Cycloclasticus pugetii PS-1: one gene and its partner. The protein of the gene in region 2 interacts with the protein of the main gene of each other region in a pairwise test. Links are inferred from orthologs where the notes say so. Each region holds a gene or a part of one and is shown on either strand. Other genes may lie near its edges.

Evidence for each region.
Region 1: the proteins of gyrB (region 2) and gyrA interact in binary tests that used the Escherichia coli proteins (3 or more experiments, as listed by UniProt). The link is inferred for Cycloclasticus pugetii PS-1 from one-to-one orthologs.

What each region holds. Positions count from the first base shown.
Region 1 is NZ_ARVU01000001.1:697,866-704,653, reverse strand. The notes cover bases 1,405-4,494. They hold gyrA (DNA gyrase subunit A), read right to left. Parts: upstream 4,193-4,494; coding sequence 1,616-4,192; downstream 1,405-1,615. Other genes in these bases: CYCPU_RS0103440 (GGDEF domain-containing protein), read right to left, coding at 4,462-4,494; serC (3-phosphoserine/phosphohydroxythreonine transaminase), read right to left, coding at 1,405-1,596. In the rest of the region: CYCPU_RS0103455 (phosphoglycerate dehydrogenase), read right to left, coding at 1-481; more of serC, read right to left, coding at 514-1,404; more of CYCPU_RS0103440, read right to left, coding at 4,495-5,595; NAD-dependent DNA ligase LigA, read right to left, coding at 5,612-6,788. UniProt on the Escherichia coli protein: A type II topoisomerase that negatively supercoils closed circular double-stranded (ds) DNA in an ATP-dependent manner to maintain chromosomes in an underwound state.
Region 2 is NZ_ARVU01000001.1:1,871-8,675, reverse strand. What follows is about bases 2,146-5,252. They hold gyrB (DNA topoisomerase (ATP-hydrolyzing) subunit B), read right to left. Parts: upstream 4,853-5,252; coding sequence 2,438-4,852; downstream 2,146-2,437. Other genes in these bases: recF (DNA replication/repair protein RecF), read right to left, coding at 4,853-5,252. Also shown: urtA (urea ABC transporter substrate-binding protein), read right to left, coding at 1-589; CYCPU_RS0100025 (hypothetical protein), read right to left, coding at 625-1,785; more of recF, read right to left, coding at 5,253-5,932; dnaN (DNA polymerase III subunit beta), read right to left, coding at 5,957-6,805. UniProt on the Escherichia coli protein: DNA gyrase negatively supercoils closed circular double-stranded DNA in an ATP-dependent manner to maintain chromosomes in an underwound state.

The DNA of each region.
Region 1 (6,788 bases), 700 kb from region 2 along the record:
TGCCTAAATCTCGCGCCATATTCGCCACGGATGTGCCAATCGCACCTAAGCCAATAACGCCTAATGTACGACCTGGTAATTCAAAGCCTACAAATTTTTTCTTAACTTGCTCTACTTCTTTACTAATGGACTCGTCATCGCCTGTAAGGTTTTTTGCACATTCCCACGCCTGACATATATTTCGGCAACCTAAAAGCATACCTGTTAAAACTAATTCTTTTACCGCATTTGCATTAGCGCCTGGTGCATTAAACACAGGAACACCTCGTGCACTCATTTTCTCAATGGGTATATTATTAACACCGGCACCGGCTCGTCCAATTGCTAAAACACTTTCAGGTATATCTACATTATGCAGCTTTAAAGAACGCAGCATATAAGCATCTGGGTTTTGAATTTCAGAGGCCACTTCATAGGTCTCTCTTGGAAATTTCTCAAGGCCTTTTACAGAAATGTTGTTCAATGTTTGTATTTTGTACATGTTTACTAACCTATAAATTATTAACTGTTTGTCTATGCCTTTGTTCTTTCAAACTCAGCCATCATACTGATCAATGCATCAACCCCTTCTTCTGGCATTGCATTATAAATGCTGGCACGCATACCCCCTACTGATCGATGACCCTTTAAAGTGACTAGGCCAGCTGATTTAGCTTCACTTAAAAATAAGCCTTCTAATTCAGCATTTGCCAAGGTAAATGGAATATTCATTCTTGATCGTGAGGTCAACTCGACAGGGTTTGCATAAAAATCTGAGTTATCAATCGCAGCATAAAGTTTTTCAGCCTTACGAACATTTTGTGCTTCTATCGCTGACACACCGCCTTGCTCTTTTATCCACTCAAACACTAAGCCCATTAAGTACCAGCTGTAGGTGGCAGGTGTATTAAACATTGACCCTGCATCTGCATGATTTTTATAATCCATCATGGACGGCGAACCGGCTTTCACATTGCCAATCAAGTCTTCACGCACTATTGTAAGCGCTATACCCGATGGCCCCATATTCTTCTGACCGCCAGCATAAATGACACCAAACTTACTGACATCAAACTCTCTAGATAAAATATTTGATGACATGTCCGCAACCAAATCTATATCACCTACATCGGGTATAGAGTGAAATTCAACACCACCAATGGTTTCATTACTGGTGTAATGCAAGTAGGCCGCATTTTGATCAACATCCCAACTGTCTACTGCTGGGATTGTAGTGAAGTTAGTCGATTCTGAGCTGGCCGAAATGTGCACATTGCTATGAATTTTAGCTTCTTTAATGGCTTTTTTAGACCAAGCACCTGTATTGACATAACAGGTTTTATCTTTACCGCGAAGTAAATTCATCGGCACCATTGAAAATTGGGTTGTTGCACCACCTTGTAAAAATAGAACCTTATAGTTCTCAGGAACGTTCATTAGTTCTCGAACATCGGCTTCTGCTTTTTCTGCAATTGAAATAAAGTCTTTACCACGGTGACTCATTTCCATAACAGACATACCCGAGTCATGCCACTCAAGCATTTCTTGTTGGGCTTTTTTCAATACGTCTACAGGTACTGCAGCCGGGCCGGCACTGAAATTATATACACGGGACATCTAACTCTCCTTAAAACAATTAATCTGTAATTTCTTCATCAAGGGCGACTTCTTCACCCTCTTCATCATCTAAGCTAGCAATACGATCTAAACCGATGACTTTTTCATTCTTAGCGGGACGAATAACACGAACACCTTGTGTATTTCTCCCTAAAATTGATATTTCACTGGTTCGCGTTCTAACCAATGTACCGCCATCGGTGATCAGCATTAGCTCGTCGCTTTCATCTACCAAGACAGCACCGACCAACGCACCATTACGTTCACTGGTTTGCATTGCTATAACCCCTTGCCCACCTCGCTTATGAATCGGATACTCTTCAATTTTTGTGCGCTTACCGTAACCATTTTGGGTTAATGTTAAAACAGTGCCTGGTTCTGAAATAATCAATGAAATAATATGTTCTTCATCTTTTAAACGCATACCCCGAACACCACTTGCTGTACGTCCCATCACCCGAACATCTGCCTCTTTAAAACTAGCTACCTTGCCTGAGCTAGCAAATAACATAACGTCTTTTTCGCCATCGGTGACTGCAACGCCAACTAAGGTATCGTCATCACGCAAATCAATAGCAATTTTGCCGTTCGCACGTGGTTTTTCAAACTCTTTAATATGGGTCTTTTTAACCGTGCCCGATTCAGTAGCCATGAAAATATATTCATCTTCATTGAACTCACGAATTGGCAAAATAGCGTTAATACGTTCGTCACTGTCTAGCGGCAGCAAATTGACAATCGGTTTACCTCTCGCAACCCTACTGGCCACCGGCAAATTGAACACGCGCAACCAATAGACTTTCCCTTTACTCGAGAAACATAAAACTGTGTCATGTGTGTTGGCAATAAACAGCTTATCAATAAAGTCTTCATTCTTTGTGTTTGCGGCTGTTTTACCCTTTCCACCACGACGTTGCGCAGTATATGAAGTAAGCGGCTGTGATTTCACATAACCCTCATGCGACAAAGTCACCACCATATCTTCTTCGGTAATTAAATCTTCTGCCGTGAGGTTTAAAAACTTATCAACAATTTCTGTTCTACGCTCTTCTTTATATTCTTCTATCAGTGTTTTCAGCTCTTCACTGATCACTGACATCAAGCGATCCCTGTTCGCCAAAATATCTAAAAGGTCATCAATTACAACAAGAAGATCTTTATATTCTTGAAGAATCTTATCTTGCTCAAGCCCTGTCAAACGGTGCAGGCGCAACTCTAAAATAGCCTGCGCTTGCGCAGGAGACAAATGATAACGCCCATCAACAATGCCATATTGCTCTTCAAGCTTATCTGGGCGAGAACGGCTTGAGTCTGCTTTTGATAATAAGTCAGCTACTAAACCAGGCTCCCAAGCTGCTCCCAGCAAGCTCACCTTTGCTTCGGCAGGGGTCTTTGCTGCCTTAATCATCGCGATCATTTCATCAATGTTCGACAACGCAATCGCTAACCCTTCTAGGGTATGAGCACGCTCACGCGCTTTACGTAAGTCATAAATTGTTCTGCGCGTTACGACTTCACGTCGATGATCAATAAACGCATTAAGGATTTGCTTAAGGTTCAAACATTTAGGGCGACCATCGATCAGCGCCACCATGTTAATACCGAACACATTCTGAAGTTGCGTGTGTTGATATAAATTATTGATAATCACTTCAGGCACTTCGCCACGTTTAAGCTCTATCACCATACGCATGCCGTCTTTATCTGACTCATCACGCAGGCCTGAAATACCTTCTAGCTTGCCATCTTTAACAAGATGAGCAATTTTCTCCATCAAGCGTGCTTTATTTACTTGATACGGCAATTCAGTGACGATAATAGACAGCTTACTATTTGAACTTTCTTCGCCTTCAACATGGTAACGCGCACGTAGGTAAATTTTACCGCGGCCTGTTTGGTAAGCTTCGCGAATACCGGTGGCACCATTGATAATACCTGCCGTTGGAAAATCAGGCCCTGGAATATATTCCAGCAATTGATCAATGGTTGTTTCAGGCTCCTCAATCAAACGCAGACATGCTGAGGTTACTTCCGCAAGATTATGTGGCGGAATATTCGTCGCCATGCCCACCGCTATACCAGACGAACCATTAATGAGCAGTAAAGGAGCACGCGCAGGCAACACACTGGGTTCGTGCTCTGATTCATCGTAGTTAGCAGTAAAATCAACTGTTTCCTTATCTAGGTCAGTTAACATTTCATGCGACAACTTTGACATTCTGATTTCGGTATACCGCATCGCCGCTGCAGAATCACCATCAACTGAACCAAAGTTACCCTGACCATCCACCAACATATGACGCATAGAAAAAGGCTGCGCCATCCGAACGATGGTGTCATACACAGCGGTATCACCATGAGGGTGATATTTACCAATAACATCCCCAACAATACGGGCGGATTTCTTATAAGGTTTATTCCAATCGTTGTTCAACACATTCATTGCGTACAACACCCTACGGTGCACTGGCTTTAAGCCATCACGTACATCTGGCAAGGCTCTCCCAACAATAACACTCATCGCGTAGTCTAAATAAGACTGGCGCATCTCATCTTCAATATTGACGGGGATCGTTTCTTTTACAAGCTCAGACATGTATCGGTATCTCCTAGGATGCCAAATAATTCAAAAAAACATTAAGAAAGCGATAAAAATATACTTCACATCAGCTTTTTATCGCCAAAAAATTTATGCTAAATAAAGCCGAAATTATACCCGAAAAACGGTGCTCTTGATAACTTTGTTTGCCCGCACAAAACAATGCTCCTAAGCTTTCGCCATTACATCGCCATTACATCGCCATAAAATATGACCTAAAGAAGCCGCTACGCCCTATACTGAACCATAGAAACAAACCCAGCGTGCTACTCGGCTCTTTTATCAACAACTGAGCACGACTTTACTTCTCCACCACTGCGCACGAGATTACGCCCAGATTTTTTTGCCTGATACAAAGCCTTATCGGCAACATCTATTAACTGACTAGCCCCCAAAGGCTTAGATACCCCTGGTTCTGCAACAACAAACGTTGAAACACCAATTGAAACGGTCAGCGCTAGTGAACTTTCGCCGGCCATTTCTATTGAGGCATTAGCAACCGACTGCCGCATCCTTTCTGCTACTTCAATACCCTTCTTCTCAGAGGCAGTTGGCAATATCGCCACAAACTCTTCACCACCATAACGCGCCAGAATGTCATTTGCTCGCAATTGACCACGTAATGTCTCCGCCACGTGTCGAAGCGCCAGATCACCTACTTGATGCCCAAAGTTATCGTTCACCGCCTTAAAAAAGTCTATATCAATAAACAAACACGACAGACTATCACCCGTTCTTAAGCAGCGAAGCATCTCTTCATCCATCCGTTGTTCAAAGAACCGCCTATTATTCACCCCTGTCAGCGTATCAAATAGGCTAGTGCGCCTGAGCTGTTCATAATTCAGCGTGTTTTCCATGCACACGCTCATCACCTTACCTAGACGCTCCAAAAAATATGTCGCCATTTCTACTTGAAAACGTCCCTCATCTTCACTACCAAACACCATACAGCCCAGATAAATACCACGCCGCACAAGAGGAATAATCGCTACTGTCTTTGGCGCTGTTTTATTAGCTGGCCAAAAAACCTGGGGTAGGACATCATTAGCAGCGCCTAGCAAAATTCGTTGAGACAAACCCAGCTCATCTTTAAACACCCCTCCCTTAGATAAAAAAATAATATTCGGGTATTCATCAAACCTAAAACCATCCTCGGTAAGAAACTGCTTTATCTCATCATCTTCATCTGCGAGCACCAACGATAAAGAGTCGAGATTAAAGGCTAACTGGGCATCGTCGTTAATATGCTCAATTAATTCACGTAAAGAATTCAGTGACAATAAACGCATTTCCAAGTCTTGAAAACGTTTCAACATTTCCTCATTCTTTTGCGCACGCGAAATCATGCCATCCATATGGCTTTGTAACACGCAAACTTGCGTTTCTAAATCGGCATCCATAGCGTTACAGTTATATTCAGTCCTTTGCTATTAGCTTTATTAAATCGTCTTCTGATAATACCGTCACCCCTAGCGACTGGGCTTTTTTCAACTTTGAACCAGCATCCTCCCCGGCAACAACATAATCGGTTTTTTTCGAGACGCTTCCAGTCACTTTTGCACCCAATAATTGCAAGGCTTCTTTCGCTTCAATACGCCCCATCGTCGACAATGTACCGGTCAACACAAAGACTTTACCTGATAAAGCCTGATCATCTTGGGGAACTGCTTCAACATTGGGCCAACTAACCCCTAAGTTTTTCAAGCTCGCTATTACCTCACGGTTATGCGCCAACTCAAAGAAAGCCACGATATGTTGTGCAACAATAGGCCCAACATCAGGCACCTTCTCCAACTCTTCAACAGTGGCACTCTGTATCACATCCAGCTGTCCAAAATAGCTCGATAAGCTTGCCGCAGTCACCTCGCCTACTTCTCGAATACCCAACGCATACAGAAACTTCGGCAGGGTCGTTACCTTGCTTTTTTCAAGTGCCGCGATAATATTACTGGCAGACTTATCGGCCATTCGCTCCAAACTCGACAACTGCTCGTGAGTTAATCGATACAAATCAGCCGGCGTTTTAACTAAATCCTGAGCGACTAATTGCTCAATAATCTTGTCACCCAACCCATCTATATCCATCGCCTTACGTGAGGCAAAATGCTTGATCGACTCTTTCACTTGAGCACGACAAAACAAGCCAGCTGGACAACGTGCGATCGCCTCTCCCTCGGCGCGCTCCACTGTTGACCCGCACACAGGACAAGACACTGGCATTTCAAAAAGCTGCGATGCAGGCTTTCTCTTTTCCAATACAACAGAAACAATTTCTGGAATCACATCGCCGGCACGCCTGACAATCACCGTATCACCCACACGAACATCTTTCCTGCGCATTTCACCTTCGTTATGTAACGTGACATTCGTAACGGTAACCCCACCAACAAAAACAGGTGCCAATCGAGCAACCGGCGTAATGGCTCCTGTTCTACCCACTTGCACATCAATCCCTATTACTTCGGTCATTTTTTCTTGTGCTGGAAATTTACGTGCTATTGCCCAACGCGGCGCTCTTGACACAAAACCAATGGCTTTCTGCAAGGCAAAATCGTTAACTTTATAAACGACCCCGTCAATCTCATAAGGTAAT
Region 2 (6,805 bases):
TAATGTCTTCTGCTGCAACACCCTTTGATTTCAGATACGCCTCAAGAATTTTGTTTGTTGTTCGTGGGTAGACATAATCAGTTCCGGCTAATACCCAACGCTCAACACCAATGTCACTCATCAGGTAATCTACCGCTGGAATAGCTTGTTGATTAGGTGCAGCCCCAGTATAGAAAACATTTTTAGAAGACTCTTCGCCTTCGTACTGTACTGGATAAAAAAGTATACTGTCTGACTCTTCAAACACAGGTAATACTGATTTACGTGACACTGAAGTCCAACAACCAAATACCGCTGATACCTTATCTTTATCAATTAACTCCTTCGCTTTCTCAGCAAATAATGGCCAATTTGAAGCAGGATCAACCACAACGGGTTCTAGTTTCTTCCCTAGCAAACCACCTTTTTTATTTTGCTCTTCAATTAACATTAAAACCGTATCTTTTAATGTCGTTTCACTGATTGCCATGGTGCCTGATAATGAATGCAATACCCCTACCTTAATTGTATCTTCTGCCGCATAGACATTACTTGCTATTAAGGCACCTGCTGAAACTAATGATGTAACTAATTTTCGTTTTATATTCATTTTGATTTCCCTATTTAATAGTGTTGAGCTAATTATTAATACTGGAATTGATAACCGATAACAAAAGCATCCATATCATTTGTTCCGTTGTCTGTGCTTGAGTAAGCCACAGAAATTCGAGAGTTAAACCCATCGATAACATAATTAAAACCAGCATCAATTGTTTCAGAATCGCTGCCGTTATCTGGGTTTACTTCTGAGTAAGAAAAGTAAGGTTGAACCTTGCCTATACCTAACTTGTTTGGAAACAAGTAAAGTGTTGTTGCTTTCCATGAATCACCTTCAAATAAACCAAATGCATTTGTTTTTCCGTCTAAATCAAAGTCTTTATAGGCTGCTTCAATGGTCAAAACACCTTCGTTTTCCAACACGTTTTCATATAAAACATCTGTATATAAGGCTGTGAAATCACCTAAATCACCAACAATACCGGTAGCATCTTCCTCAAATTGAGCAGCCACTGAGACAGTAAAAATATCGCCCGCTGCACCGTATGATGTACTACCTGTGTAATAACCAGGTGCTTTTTCAACATTTAAGAAGTTATAACTGAACCTCGCTGCATATAAAAAGTTATCATCTGGGTCCGCATCACCCATCCCTGCACTTTCATAACCTTCAAAAACACCGACAGCATAGGTAAAACGCTCCTCAGCTCCTAAACGACCCCATACCGTTACACCTTCATCACGGCCATATAGACCTGCATTACCTTTTCCATGATCTTCTCCTTGATCAGCAGGGCCAAATGGGGTTTTAAAAGCATTCCATATATTGGCGTAGTATGGACCACTCATTTCTTCACGATCAGCAGGCACTAGCATGCGGCCAGCCCATATATTTAGTGCAGGGTTAATCTTAAACTTTGCAATAGCATCTAAAATTCCAAACTCCTCATCAAATGGTGCATTAGAACTACTCCAAAATGTCTCGGTATTTAATTCAAACCCGAAATTTTCAGAAATTTGACCATTAATATAGATTCGCGCGCTATCCAAGTTAAAATCATTTGACCAATCATCCCCACTAGGCGACGCATCCTCTACTGCAGTGAAACTTGTTCTCACGCCCACACCGAAACTTATCCATTTACCATCTGAACCTTCAAATTTTGCACCAGCCAATACAGAACCAGTCATGACTTGAGCAGCAATTAATGCCGCAATCCCTGTCACTTTTCCTGAATATTTCATCATTCATTACCTTTTATCTTGTCAATGGAAGGTACTAAAATGCGAATATCATGCCAGAATATAACCCTTTGTTTTTAATGGATAATGACTATATATTTAGAATTATTGCACAAAAAAAGCTCATAAAAATGAGCCTAAAAAAATTAATGAATTAATTTGGTGCGATTTCCAGATATAAACTAATCGCTAAAATAAAAGAACCCTCTCTTAAACAAACCTAGACCTGATTTACTTTGTGATCTTGCATCATTCGATGAATAAATACAGGCTTATATTGGTAAAGCTAACCATTGCTTTTATTTCTTATAAGGAATCAAACTATCTAAACCTCTGCTAACAGATGTTTCGACAATTAATACATACCTTAAATATACCTATCTTGTAATTATTTAATTTGTTTTTCACACGGCTTCAATAAATTTTTTTAAATCCAGGGTAAAAATAAGCTCCTGAAAGCTTATTTAAGAAGCCTTTTCACATAAAGCAACCCGTTTGTATGCGTTTTTTATTTTTAAGCTCTACAGCAAAGGATAAAGCCTTTAGTGAAATTCATTTCCGATTTTTCAAAAAAAAGCGGAAATTTAATTTCCGCCTTTGATACTTTTAAACGACTCATAACCCTTCTGGTTTATGTGTGTTATTTTTTCATAAAAAACTACACATCTAAGTTTGCTACTTCTAATGCGTTTTTTTCTATAAAGTTTCGCCTAGGTTCTACTTCATCTCCCATTAATGTTGTAAACACTCCATCAGCTGCAATGGCATCCTCTATTCTTACCTGCAATAAACGTCTTGAGTCTGCATCTAATGTTGTCTCCCATAGTTGATCTGGGTTCATTTCTCCTAGCCCTTTATAACGCTGGATTTGTTGACCTTTTCTTGCTTCTTTCATTAATAATTCAAAAACTTCTTTAAAACTAGTCACAGTATGTTTCTTATCAGCAATATTAAGGTGCGTGTCTTCCTCAAACATACCCACTAATGTTTTACCAAAACTGACTAAGCGTTTATATTCACCTGATTTAAAGAATAGACGTGGCATTTCAAAAGATTTCTCTACTCCATGAGACATGGTTATACAGTGAACCGACCAATTATCTTGTTGGTACTTTAATGACAAACTATATTGGGTTGGGCAACTTTCTATTCCGTTTAGGTTTTTTTCTAAGTCTTGTAACCAATCATTTAACTCGTCTTCACTAACAGATTCTGTTATTTCAGTAGAAACCAATAGCTCGTTTAAAATCAACTCATCATAACGCCCCGCCAGTCTCGCAATCATTCCTTCAATTTGAATATGTTCTTTTGCAAGTTCTTCTAGCGCAAGCCCTGTAATAGCTGGTGTTGTCTCATTAATAACTAAACTTGCTTTTTGTAAAGCCAATTGTAGAAGGTAACTATTCAGCTCATTATCATCCTTAACATAATATTCTTGTTTACCTTTTTTTACCTTATATAAAGGCGGTTGCGCAATATAGACATTACCATTCTCAATCAACTCAGGCATTTGGCGATAGAAAAAAGTTAATAACAATGTTCGTATATGTGAGCCATCCACATCGGCATCTGTCATGATAATGATCTTATGATAACGAAGATTTTCTGGCTTATACTCTTCCTTACCAATACCACAACCCAATGCTGTTATTAAGGTTCCCACTTCATCCGACGATAACATTTTATCGAACCGAGCTTTTTCTACATTGAGTATTTTTCCTTTCAACGGCAATATCGCTTGAGTTCTTCGATCTCTGCCTTGCTTTGCTGAGCCTCCAGCCGAGTCCCCTTCCACTAGAAATATTTCTGATAATGCAGGGTCTTTTTCTTGGCAATCAGCTAATTTCCCAGGCAAACCAGCAATATCTAAAGCAGACTTACGTCGTGTCATTTCCCTTGCTTTTCTAGCCGCATCTCTCGCCCTGGCTGCTTCTAGCATTTTGCCAGCTATTTCTTTTGCTTCTGTTGGGTTTTCTAACAAAAACTCTTGTAGCGCTTCAGCTAAGGATGACTCAACAATGGATTTCACTTCCGAAGACACCAATTTGTCTTTCGTTTGTGATGAAAACTTAGGATCTGGTACTTTAACTGATAAGACTGCCGTCAGCCCTTCACGCGCATCATCACCCGATGTTGTCACCTTCTGTTTTTTTGCTAGGCCGCTACCTTCTATATATTGATTTAATGTTCGAGTGAGACCTGCTCTAAAACCTGCTAAATGTGTCCCCCCATCTCTCTGAGGAATGTTATTTGTATAACAAAAAATATTCTCTTGATAAGAATCATTCCATTGCAAAGCCACCTCCACATTCACATCATTCTTATCTACGTTGATATAAATAATATTTTCATGGATTTGAGATTTATTTTTATTTAGGTGATTAACAAACGCTTTAATCCCACCTTCATATTCAAAGATCTCTTCTTTTGCGGTGCGCTCATCCGATAACCTAATTCTTACACCAGAATTCAAAAACGATAATTCTCGTAGCCTTTTTGCCAATAAGTCAAAATGAAATTCAATATTACTGAAGGTACCGATACTTGGTTTAAACCTCAGACTTGTTCCTGTTTTTTCAGTTGGTCCTACAACTTTTAACGGCTCTACAGGTTCACCTTTTTTATACAGCTGATAATGCTGACTACCTTCCCTGTTTATAGTTAACTCTAATTCGTCAGATAGCGCGTTAACAACAGACACACCCACACCATGCAATCCACCGGACACTTTGTAAGCGTTATCATTAAACTTACCGCCTGCGTGGAGCACCGTCATAATGACTTCAGCAGCTGATCTCCCCTCATCGGGATGGATATCAACAGGAATACCACGACCGTCATCTGTGATAGTAACCGAATTATCTTCATGAATAATTACACCAACCTCTGTGCAGTAGCCTGCTAAAGCCTCATCAATAGAATTATCAACCGCCTCAAACACCATATGATGTAAGCCTGAACCATCATCGGTATCACCTATATACATTCCCGGGCGCTTTCTAACCGCATCTAAGCCCTTTAGAACTTGTATATTTGATGAATCATAAGTCTCATTGTTTTTTTCTTCGCTCACTTAACTATCCTCTATCTGCATAACTCCACGTTTCACGTGAAACACCTTAGTTTCTTTCGCATCAATAAACTCTAAAAACAAATCTATATTTGTTGTCGTCACGAAAGTCTGTATATTTAGTTTCTGTAAAAAAAACATTACTTTTCTTACATTCTCCCTATCAAGCTCAGCACCTAAATCATCCAATAACACACAAACCGACTTAGATACTCGATCACGCATTAACTTAATTTGCGCTAAATACATCGCAATGACCAGCAGTTTCATCTGCCCTCTGGATAAATAATCCTGTGCTAACCTTCCATTAACCAGAACCTTAATATCTGCTTTATGCGCGCCTGCTGTGGTGAAGCCATACAAGATATCTCGGTCCTTTGCTTTATTAAGCGCATCCTCAAACGATAAGCTTTTATCCCAGCCTTTTAAGTAATTTAAAGTAACCTCTGCATCACCAATAAACTGACAGGCAATACCTTTAAGTTCTTTATCTAACAATTCAAGATACTTCTCTCTTTCATGACTGACTATTGTACCGTATTCAATCAGTTTATTATTCCAAACAGTTAATGTATCTAATTGTTTGGTTTTCAATAACTTATTCCTCTGTTTCAATAAGTGGTTATATTGCTTCGATATATTCAAAAATGAGTGTTTCACGTGGAACACACCGGTATCAATAAAAGCCCTTCTATCAACCCCACCATTTTCTAATAATGTTTGGGATTCAGGCCTGATAAGGTGTGCATGAAACAGACGGGATAATTCAGAAGATTTTTTTTCTGATCGAGCATTTATCCTGATAATGGTTTTATGTTTGTTTTTTTTGATCGCTATCTTATGAGAAACGTTCACATAAGCTAATTGGGCAAAAACAATAAGGCTATCTTTATTGTGTGAGAGAACCTTAGTGATATTTTGCGTTCTAAAAGAGCGCGCCCTACTTAGTATGTAAAGCGACTCTAGAATTGATGTTTTTCCACTCCCGTTAGGCCCAACAATAATATTAAGCTTAGGAGATGGTTGGAATATTATATTTTCAATATTCCTAACATCTTTAATTTGAATATCGACTAAAGACAAGAAAAATAATTACAGTAAAAATGTTTATATACGCATTGGCATAATAATAAATTGACTTCTCTTATCTTCTGGGTTTTCAAGCAAGCAACTACTGTTTGTATCAGTAAAAGAAACTAACACATTATCCGATTCAATTACATTTAGGGCATCCATTAAATAACTTGAATTAAAGCCCATACTCATCTCATCACCATTGTAATCAACCACTACTTCTTCTTCGGCTTCATCCTGTTCAGGGTTATTAGCATTAATAGTCATTAATTGGTTTGATAAGTCTAAACGTATTCCTTTATATTTTTCATTGGATAAAATGGAAACACGAGATAAAGCGGATTTAAAAGATAACTTATTGATATTAAAGCTATGTTTACTTTGTTCAGGGACTACATTATTAAAATCAGGGAAGCGTCCATCAATCAACTTTGCATTAAGTTCAACATCACCCAACGAGAATTTAATACTGTTTTTAGCGATCTTTATCTCAACAGCACCTTCAAATTTATCCATTAGTCTGAGTAATTCTTGGGCTGCTTTTCTTGGAATGATAACCTGGTTAATGGATTGATTTTCATTATCAATTTTATTTTTAGATAGGGCTAGTCGATGACCGTCTGAGGCGACAGTTTGTAATTCACCATCAACAATTTCCATCATTAAACCATTTAGATAATAACGAACATCTTGTTGTGCCATACAAAAAATAGTTTTACTAAAGGCTTTTAATAAAACCTCTTGGTTAATGCTTATTTGATTTAGGTAACTTGATTCATCGAAAAGAGGGTATTCATCTGATGGCAGTGTCCTAAGTGTAAATCTGCTTTTGCCTGATTTAATAATAAGAACACCATCATTGAAAGATAAATTTAATTCACA